Regions from separate parts of the Terrabacter sp. NPDC080008 genome, predicted to be linked through region 4. Evidence: riboswitches for the same ligand, from Rfam matches in the RefSeq annotation. Region 4 holds a riboswitch; each other region holds the start of a gene.
The links. A riboswitch is a leader RNA that binds a small molecule or an ion and turns the genes downstream of it on or off. The one in region 4 is predicted to bind S-adenosylmethionine.

Region 1: another riboswitch for S-adenosylmethionine. It lies ahead of AB0316_RS16465 (bifunctional o-acetylhomoserine/o-acetylserine sulfhydrylase); the one in region 4 lies ahead of AB0316_RS19090 (putative leader peptide).
Region 2: another riboswitch for S-adenosylmethionine. It lies ahead of AB0316_RS20700 (aminotransferase class V-fold PLP-dependent enzyme); the one in region 4 lies ahead of AB0316_RS19090 (putative leader peptide).
Region 3: another riboswitch for S-adenosylmethionine. It lies ahead of AB0316_RS17735 (homoserine O-acetyltransferase); the one in region 4 lies ahead of AB0316_RS19090 (putative leader peptide).

Annotation. Positions count from the first base shown of each region.
Region 1 covers NZ_JBFBLC010000006.1:57,802-59,993, forward strand. The annotation lists gene AB0316_RS16465 (bifunctional o-acetylhomoserine/o-acetylserine sulfhydrylase) at 1-1,173, opposite strand, end outside; SAM riboswitch class IV at 1,243-1,362, opposite strand; gene AB0316_RS16470 (acyl-CoA dehydrogenase family protein) at 1,505-2,192, shown strand, end outside.
Region 2 covers NZ_JBFBLC010000012.1:11,599-13,790, forward strand. The annotation lists gene AB0316_RS20700 (aminotransferase class V-fold PLP-dependent enzyme) at 1-1,250, opposite strand, end outside; SAM riboswitch class IV at 1,287-1,413, opposite strand; gene AB0316_RS20705 (hypothetical protein) at 1,520-2,192, opposite strand, start outside.
Region 3 covers NZ_JBFBLC010000006.1:337,976-340,167, reverse strand. The annotation lists gene AB0316_RS17735 (homoserine O-acetyltransferase) at 1-1,050, opposite strand, end outside; SAM riboswitch class IV at 1,068-1,182, opposite strand; gene AB0316_RS17730 (DUF4192 domain-containing protein) at 1,252-2,192, opposite strand, start outside.
Region 4 covers NZ_JBFBLC010000008.1:28,765-30,956, reverse strand. The annotation lists gene AB0316_RS19095 (hypothetical protein) at 1-741, shown strand, start outside; SAM riboswitch class IV at 1,140-1,252, shown strand; gene AB0316_RS19090 (putative leader peptide) at 1,287-1,367, shown strand; gene AB0316_RS19085 (amino acid ABC transporter permease) at 1,608-2,192, shown strand, end outside.

The DNA.
Region 1 (2,192 bases), on a different contig from region 4:
GCCGATGTTGGCGACGTGGCTGTGCAGCGTCAGCGCCTCGACGAACTTCTTGCCCGCCTCGAGGCCGCCGGCGATCTCGAAGGAGAGCACCGCGCCGGCGCCGCGAGGCGCGTACTTCTGCGCCGTGGCGTAGGACGGGCTGTCCGGCAGCGACGCCCAGACCACGCGCTCGACCTGCTCGTGGCCCTGCAGGAACGCGGCCACCTTCCCGGCGTTCTCGAGGTGGCGCTCGATGCGCAGCGACAGCGTCTCGATGCCCTGTGCGATGAGGAACGCGTTGAACGGCGCCGCCGACGGGCCGAGGTCGCGCAGCAGCTGCACGCGGGCCTTGAGGATGTAGGCGAGGTTGGCCCCGAGCGGGCTGCCCACGCCGAGGTCGCGCGCGAAGACGAGGCCGTGGTAGCTCTCCTCGGGTGTGTTGTAGTTCGGGAACCGCTCCGGGTCCTTGGCGTAGTCGAAGCGGCCCGCGTCGACGATGACGCCGGCGATCGAGGTGCCGTGGCCGCCGAGGTACTTCGTGGCGGAGTGCACCACGACGTCGGCGCCCCACTCGATGGGCCGGATGACGTAGGGCGTCGCGATGGTGTTGTCGACGACGAGCGGCACACCGTTCTCGTGGGCCACCGCGGCCACGGCCTCGATGTCGAGCACCTCGGCCTTGGGGTTGGCGATCGTCTCGCCGAAGAACGCCTTGGTGTTGGGCCGCACCGCTGCGCGCCAGGCGTCGATGCTCGTCGGGTCCTCGACGAAGGTCACGTCGATGCCGAGCTTGGGGAAGGTGAACTTCAGCAGGTTGACGGTGCCGCCGTAGAGGCTGGGGGAGGCGACGATGTGGTCGCCGGCCTCGGCGATGTTGAGCAGCGCGAGCGTCGTGGCGGACTGCCCGGAGGCGACGAGCAGCGCGCCGACGCCGCCCTCGAGCGCGGCGATGCGCTGCTCGACGACGTCGGTCGTCGGGTTCATGATCCGCGTGTAGATGTTGCCGAACTCCGAGAGCCCGAACAGGTTCGCGGCGTGGTCGGTGTCCTTGAAGACGTAGCTCGTCGTCTGGTAGATCGGCAGGGCGCGCGCGCCGGTGGCGCTGTCCGCGGACTGTCCGGCGTGGATCTGCTTGGTCTCGAAGGACCAGTTGGGCTCGGTCATCGCGTGGTGCTCTTCCTCGGTCGTGTCGATGACCGGGACTGCAGGTTCGGCAGCCGGCGCACCGACGGGTCGGTGCGGGAGAGGGTCTCTCGGGAGGTCTCTCCGCGCTTGCCCGCGCGCCGGGTGGCGTCGACGGGCCAGGTCCTCACCCGGGGCACCCCACCGCGGTTGGAGGGTTGCCGGCCAGCGAGCCGGGGCTTGTCGCTGGCGCTCATGACCTACCGGGAAGTGTACGTATGCGTGGCCACCCCTCGTGAACGGGTGTCCTCATCGTGGACGTCGGACACGGCATACGACCCCGCTCGTGGCGTCGATCACGAGGACGTCCTAGTAATCCGAACCGGCGAGTAGGATTCCGGCCGTGAGCACGAATGCCGACTTCGACCTGTTCCGGACCAGTGAGGACCACGAGGCCCTGAGGGAGGCCGTCCGAGCAGTCGCCGAGGACAAGATCGCCCCGTACGCCGCCGCCGTCGACGCGGAGGCGCGCTACCCGCAGGAGGCGCACGACGCGCTCGTCGCGTCCGACTTCTTCGCGCCGCACGTGCCGGAGGAGTACGACGGGGTCGGGGCGGACGCGCTCGCCACCTGCATCGTCATCGAGGAGGTGGCCCGCGTCGACGCGTCGGCCTCGCTCATCCCGGCGGTCAACAAGCTCGGCTCGCTCCCGCTCATCCTCGCCGCGAACGAGGACGTCAAGTCCCGCTACCTGCCGCCGCTGGCCAAGGGCGAGACCACCTTCTCCTACGGCCTGTCCGAGCGCGAGGCCGGCTCCGACACCGCGTCGATGCGCTGCCGTGCCCGGCAGGACGGCGACGGCTGGGTGCTGTCCGGCCAGAAGTCGTGGATCACCAACGCCGGCGTCTCCGAGTACTACACCGTCCTGGCCGTCACCGACCCCGACGGCCCGCGCGGCGGCAACGTCACGGCGTTCGTGGTCGAGAAGTCCGACGAGGGCTTCACCTTCGGCGAGAAGGAGCGCAAGCTCGGCATCAAGGGCAGTCCGACGCGCGAGCTGCACTTCGACAACGTGCGCCTTCCCGGCGGCC
Region 2 (2,192 bases), on a different contig from region 4:
GCGGGCCCCTCGCCCCACGGGTCCTCGAGGAGCTCGTCCACGAGCAGGTGGGCGCAGAACTTCCCGTCGCGCACGCCGATCCCGTGCTCGACCGAGAGCACCTGCGACACCAGGGCCGAGTCCCAGCCCTCGACCGTGAACGCGACGACGCCGACCCGGTCGCTGTCGTTCCCGAAGATCGAGAGCACCTCGACCCCCGGCACGCCATCCAGGCCGTCGCGCAGCCGGGCGAGGAGTCGGCTCTCGTGCTGCTCGATGGCCCGCGCGTGCCGTCGGAGCGTCGCGCACGCCGCCGCCAAGGCGATGGCGCCGATGACGTTGGGGCTGCCGCCCTCGTGCCGGGCGGCGCCGGTGGCCCAGGCGGTGCCGTCCTCGGTCACCGAGCGGGTGGCGCCCCCGCCGAGGAGGTAGGGGGTGCCGGCGTCCAGCCAGTCGGACCGTCCGGCCAGCACGCCGGCGCCGTAGGGGGCATACGTCTTGTGCCCCGAGAACGCGACGTAGTCGGCGTCCCACGCCGCGAGGTCGATGCGGCGGTGGGCCGAGAGCTGGGCGGCGTCGACGGCGATCCGGGCTCCGTGGGCGTGCGCGAGGTGGGCGAAGCGCGCGACGGGCCAGACCTCGCCGGTGACGTTCGAGGCGGCCGTGACGACCACGAGACGGTGCCGGGACGCGTGGTCGACGAGCGCCTCCTCGAGGAGGGCGTACGCGTCGTCGAGCGTCTGCGGAACGGGCAGCCGCACGGTTCGGGAGCGGCCCCACGGCAGCAGCGTCGAGTGGTGCTCGCTGCCGAAGACGAAGACCGTGGTGCGGCTCGGCAGCGCCTTGCTCAGCAGCGCCCAGGAGTCGGTCGTCGTGCGGGTGAAGAGAACCGTGTCGTCCGGGCGAGCGCCGACGAACGTGGCGACCTCGGCACGCGCCTGCTCGTACCACGCGCTCGTCAGGCGGGAGGCGAAGCCGGCCCCGCGGTGCACCGAGGAGTATGTCTCCAGCGCCCGGTCGACGGCCGCCTTGACCGTCTCGAGCGCGGGCGTCGAGGCCGCATGGTCCAGGTTGGCGTATGCCGTGTCGCCGTGGAGCGTGGGCACCCGCAGTCCCGCGCCGACGACCGTGGGGAGCGCCTCCACCGTGGGCACGGCGTGCAGCACACGCGTACGGACCGCCGGTGCGGGCGAGCCGCCACACGGGGTTGCCGAGGGGGCCGCGGGGACGGCGGGCGAGGGGAGGACGTGGGTCGAGGGAAGGACCGACATGGCTGTGCTCCTGGGTCGTGGGACCCACCCGGTGCGGGTCCGCGCTTGCCCACCTCGATCACGCGAACGGAGCCGAGGTCGGCCTGGTCGTCACCCGGAGCACCCCACCGCGGAGGAGGGTTGCTGGCCAGCGAGCCGGGGCTTGTCACTGGCACTCATGACCTGCGCAGGACGATAGGCGTGCGGCTCTCGCCCTGTCCACCGGTCGGTCCAGCTGTGTCGCCATCCGAGACGAGGGGGTCGGTGCCGGTCGGCGCCGGTCCGGCCGGTCAGGGCGGGCCGCCGCGGTCCGAGAGCCGACGGCGGCGCCGCACGTCGCGCACCTCGGCAAGGACGCTCAGCCCGGGTCTGTCGTTCATCGTGCGCCAGGCGGCCAGTCCGGCACCGACCAGGGCGAGGCCGGCGAGCAGGTAGGCGGCCGTCGCGCCGGTATAGGTGGGGCTGAGCGGCCCGAGGCGGAAGCGGTGGGGCAACGGCAGGAGCGCCTCGAAGGCTGCCGCGAGCAGTGGCGCGGCGGCGAGCACCAGCACGAGGACGACACGGTCGAGCGACTGGACGAGGGCGAAGGTGCGGCCGCGCACCTCGTCCTCCATGGTGAGGCCGAGCAGGGTGTAGCCGACGACCCACGCCACGCCGATCACGGCGCCCAGCAGCACGGCCAGCGGCAGGGCGGCCGCCATCGCGGGCAGCAGTGCGAGCAGCAGGATGAGGACCCCTGCGCTCGCGAGGGCGGCACCGAAGACGCGCGGGCGCGAGAAGCCGGCGAGCAGCCGCGGACCGCCGACGATCCCGGCCGCCATGCCGGTGAAGACGGCGAGGAAGAGCAGGCCGTAGCCGGGAGCGCCCGCCCCCAGGTCCGAGGCGAAGCGCGTCGCGAGACCGATGACCAACCCTCCTGCGGCGAAGGTGCCCGTCATCCCGGCGAGGAGGCCGCGCACGAAC
Region 3 (2,192 bases), on a different contig from region 4:
CGTCACCCGGGCCAGGGCCGCCCGGAGGCCCCCGCGGTCTCGACCCACGTCGTGCGAGTTCATCGCCTCGGTGAGCACGATGTAGGAGTTGGCGTCGAAGCGACGCGCCAGCTTGCCGGCGTGGTGGTCGAGGTAGGACTCGACGGCGAAGCGGCCGCGTGCACCGGCTCGCAGCGGGTCCTCGCCGAGCTGCGGCTCGCGCCCGAAGCGCTGCCCGAGCTCGGCCTCGGTGCGGTAGGTGATGTGGGCGATGCGGCGAGCGAGGCCCAGGCCGGCGTCGGGCTGACGACCGCTTCCGTAGTAGTCGCCGCCCGCGAAGTCGGGGTCGTTGCGGATGGCGAGCAGCTGCGACTGGCACCACGCGATCTGGTCGGCGGTGGCGTAGGGCGTCGAGGCCAGGACGATGCAGCGCTCCACGGCGTCCGGTCGCCCGACCGCCCACTCGAGCGCACGCATACCGCCCATCGAGCCACCGACGACGGCTGCCAGGCGGTCGATGCCGAGCTGGTCGAGCAACCGGCGCTCGGCCGCCACCTGGTCGCGGACGGTCACGTAGGGGAACCGGCTCCCCCACGGCCGGCCGTCGGACGCGAGGCTCGAGGGGCCCGTGCTCCCCTGGCACCCGCCGAGGACGTTGGCGGCGACGACGAACCACCGGGAGGGATCGACCGGGCCGTCAGGTGAGATGAGCGAGTTCCACCAGCCGGGTGATGCGTGGCCGGCGCCGGCCTCACCCACCACGTGGCTGTCGCCGGTCAGGGCGTGCTCGACGAGGATGACGTTGTCACGGGACTCGTTCAGGGTGCCCCAGGTCTCGTAGGCGATGCGCACACCCGGCAGCACGCCGCCGCGCTCCAGCTCGAGGTCACCGACGTCGGCGAAGCGGCGGTTGCCGACCGGGTCGCCCTCGCGCCAGGCGCCCGAGCCGTCGAGGCCGCGCGCCTGACCCGGAAGGGAAGACGCGCGCGCGGTCGGGAGCGAGGTCACGCCCGCATGGGGTCCGGTGCGGACGGCACGTCGCGTGCCCTGCTGCCGATGCGTGACGGTCATCGAGATAGAACTCCTCGTGCTCGCGCTTGCGCACACCGGGAGACGGTGCGGCCAGGTCCTCACCCGGGGCACCCCACCGCGAAGGAGGGTTGCCGACCAGCGAGCCGGGGCTTGTCGCTGGTGCTCATGACCTCGGCCAACCTTACGCGAGCCGGCCCCGAGCCCCCATCCGGCCGTCCACGAACTGGACGCCTTGCCGGCTCAGGCGCAGCGACGCGGGCGGATGCCGTGGTCGAGCGACTGCCGCACGAGCAGGCTGAGCCGGTGCTCCGGCTCGAGCTCGAGCGCCTGGTCCACGGCCACGCCCGCTCGGGCCCCGTCGCCGACCCACCAGGCCAGCGACGCGAGCACCGACAGCACCGGCGCCGCGTGCGCACCGGGAGTCGCGCGGCAGACCTGCTCGAGCCGGCTGAGGACGAGTCGGGACGCGACGGCCTCGTCCCACCCCTCCAGCGCCGCCGCGGCTTCGAGGTCCTCCACGTCATCGGCTCCATCCAGGGCATCCAGGCGATCGAGGCGCGCCCTGGCCTCGAACGCCTCGTCGGGCTCATCGCCCAGGTCTCCCGGCCAGGCGTCCACAAGGGGATCGTCATCACCCGCTGCCGAGGGGAGGCGCAGCCCCGGCCCGAGGAGCTCGGCAAGCAGCAGGAGCAGCTCCTCGGGGAAGCCCTGCAACGGCACACTCCCCGGGCAGAGCCAGCCGACGAGAGCGTCGCGCACCTGCACGTCGCGCAGCGGACCGACCAGCGCGGGCAGCAGGTCGTGGAGATCGGCAGCATCGGCCGCTCCGTGCAGGACCGCTGCCCACGCGGTGAGCGACTCGTCGACGAGCAGCCGGCGGTCCCCGGGGTCCCCGCCCTGCAGCAGGGTCAGCCCGCGCCCGCCCCCAGACCGACGGGGACGGGACGTGTCCGGCCGGTCCAGGAGTCGGCCACCGGCGGCGGCATACCTCCGCTGCCAGTCGTCGACGGCTCGGGACATGCCCCGGTGGCGCGGGTCGCCGGGCGACAGCGGCGCCACCAGGCGGGCGAGCCCCTCCCGATCCGGCAGCACGGCGTGGCCCAGCGCGACGTAGTCGGCGACCGCCGCAACGTCTGCCTGCGCCGGCAGCAGCCGACCTTCGTCGGGGCAGCAGTCGCAGC
Region 4 (2,192 bases):
GAGGTCAACTCCGAGGAGGGCTACCAGAGCCTGCGCCGCTTCCTCTTCGGTCGCTGGGGAGCGACCATCGCGCTCCGCGGTCTGCCGGCATACCCCTCCGACATGGACACCCGGCCGGAGGCCGACCGGTGGCCGGTCTGGCAGGCGGACATGAGCCTGACGATCCGCGGGCTGCCGATCGTGCTCAGCGAGCAGCTGGCCGAGCACTGGTGTCCGATCCAGATCAACCAGGAGCTGGCGCGACACGTCGACACGGCGGACACGCCTGTGCCACTGGCGAGCACGTTCCTCATGGACCCCCGCCACGAGGCGGAGCTCGCGCTCGAGCGCCACGAGCAGGCTCGGCCCCCGGCGCATGGCGGCAGGCTGCGCTACGTCCTGACGCTCCGCGTCTTCAAGCTCGTCGAGACCACGAGCGGCTTCCTCTTCGCGGACCACCTCGAGCAGGTGCCGGAGTGGGCCGACACGCTCATCGTCGACGTGGGGCCCGGCCAGGACGGCGACGGGCTGACGGCCTGGGCCGCCTGGAACAGCGAGGTCAGCGGCCCCATCGACCTCAACGACCCGATCACCGAGGGGCTCCCCCCGGGGCGAAGGGCTGCGCTCGCGTTCGAGCCGACGGCGGACGGGCAGACCTCTCGCGTAGAGCTGCCCGACGTGGCGAAGACCCTCCAGGTCCTGGGCGACCAGGCCTACCTGAGGCTCACCGTCACCGACCGGCTCGGCGAGACGAGGCCCTGACTGCAGATGCGTGGTCCCAGGGCGTCATCCACACCAAGGACCTCCGCGCCGAGCTCGACGCCCACTGCGTCCTGCTCGTCCCCCGGCCTGCCGGCGGGACGCCGCACCCGTGGCCGCACCGGCCGCGCTGTCCGGCACGGCCGCCGAGCTCACCTTTGCGTCACGACTCGCGCGGATGGTGAGCCGGGCAATCTCGACATTCGAAACGGGACCAAGCAGATTTCCTACCAGTTGGGTGGGGAATCTCTTCCTGCAAGAGCGGTAAGTCGACAGTGAATCCCACTGTCCCAGAATCGTTTTCGCTCACCGCGACATTGCGCCACCATGTGGCAATCCACTGCCTTTCGGTGGTCTGGCGCGGTTGCCTGCTTCGTGTCCGTGTGCGTACGCTCACCACAGGTCACGAGTTCCAGTGCACAGCCCCGGCTTGCTGGACAGCAACCCTCCTCCGCGGCGGGGTGCTCCGGGTGAAGACCTGGCCGGTCGCCGATGGCGCCGGCAAGCGCGGACTCGTTGATCGGGTCCCGGAGACCCGAGGAGCAGCGATGAGCGCACGGACGACCACCCTGGTGGCCCGTCGGCACGTCGACCTGCTTCGCGTCTCCAGCGCGCTCTGTCGTCGGTGACGCACCGCTCAACTCGCGTGCACTGACGCGACCGCGGGCGGGGCGCGCCCCGGACGCACGGCGATCCCGCGTGCCGTGGCGCGCCGACGCAGACCCCTATCCACGCCACCCGTCCCCGACGGGCGTGCCCGTGTCCCCAGGAGACCCTAAGTGTCCACCACCTCCGTCCCGAGAACCGCTCAGGCGGCACCTTCCCCATCCGCTCCTGCTCCACCGCCCGCGACGGCCGTACTCACCGCCGTGCCCGACACGTCGTCCGTCCTCACCGTGGTCCCTCGTCGCACGCCGTGGACCTGGGTAGGTGTGGCGGGCGTGCTCGTCCTCGTCGCGATGTTCGTCAACGGGCTCGCCACCAACCCCGGCTGGGAGTGGTCCACTTTCGCTGCGTACTTCGCCAGCGAGACGATCGTGCGCGCCCTCGGCACCACCATCCAGCTCACCGTGCTTGGGACCGTGACGGGTTTCGCCCTCGGAGTCGTCCTCGCCGCAATGCGCCTGTCCCACAACGGTTTCCTGCGCTCGGTCGCGTGGACTTACATCTGGGCCTTCCGATCGATCCCGCTCATCGTCCAGCTGCTCTTCTGGTTCAACATCGCCTACCTCTACCAGACCATCTCTTTCGGGCTGCCCTTCGGCCCCTCGTTCGGCAGCGTCGCCACCAACGACCTGTTCGGGGCCCTCGGCGCCGCCGTCCTCGGTCTGGCACTGCACCAGGCGGCCTACGCCGCCGAGATCATCCGCGGCGGCATCCTCGCGGTCGACGAAGGCCAGCGCGAGGCAGCCGCGGCCCTGGGCATTCCGCGCCTTCGCCAGTTCACCAAAGTC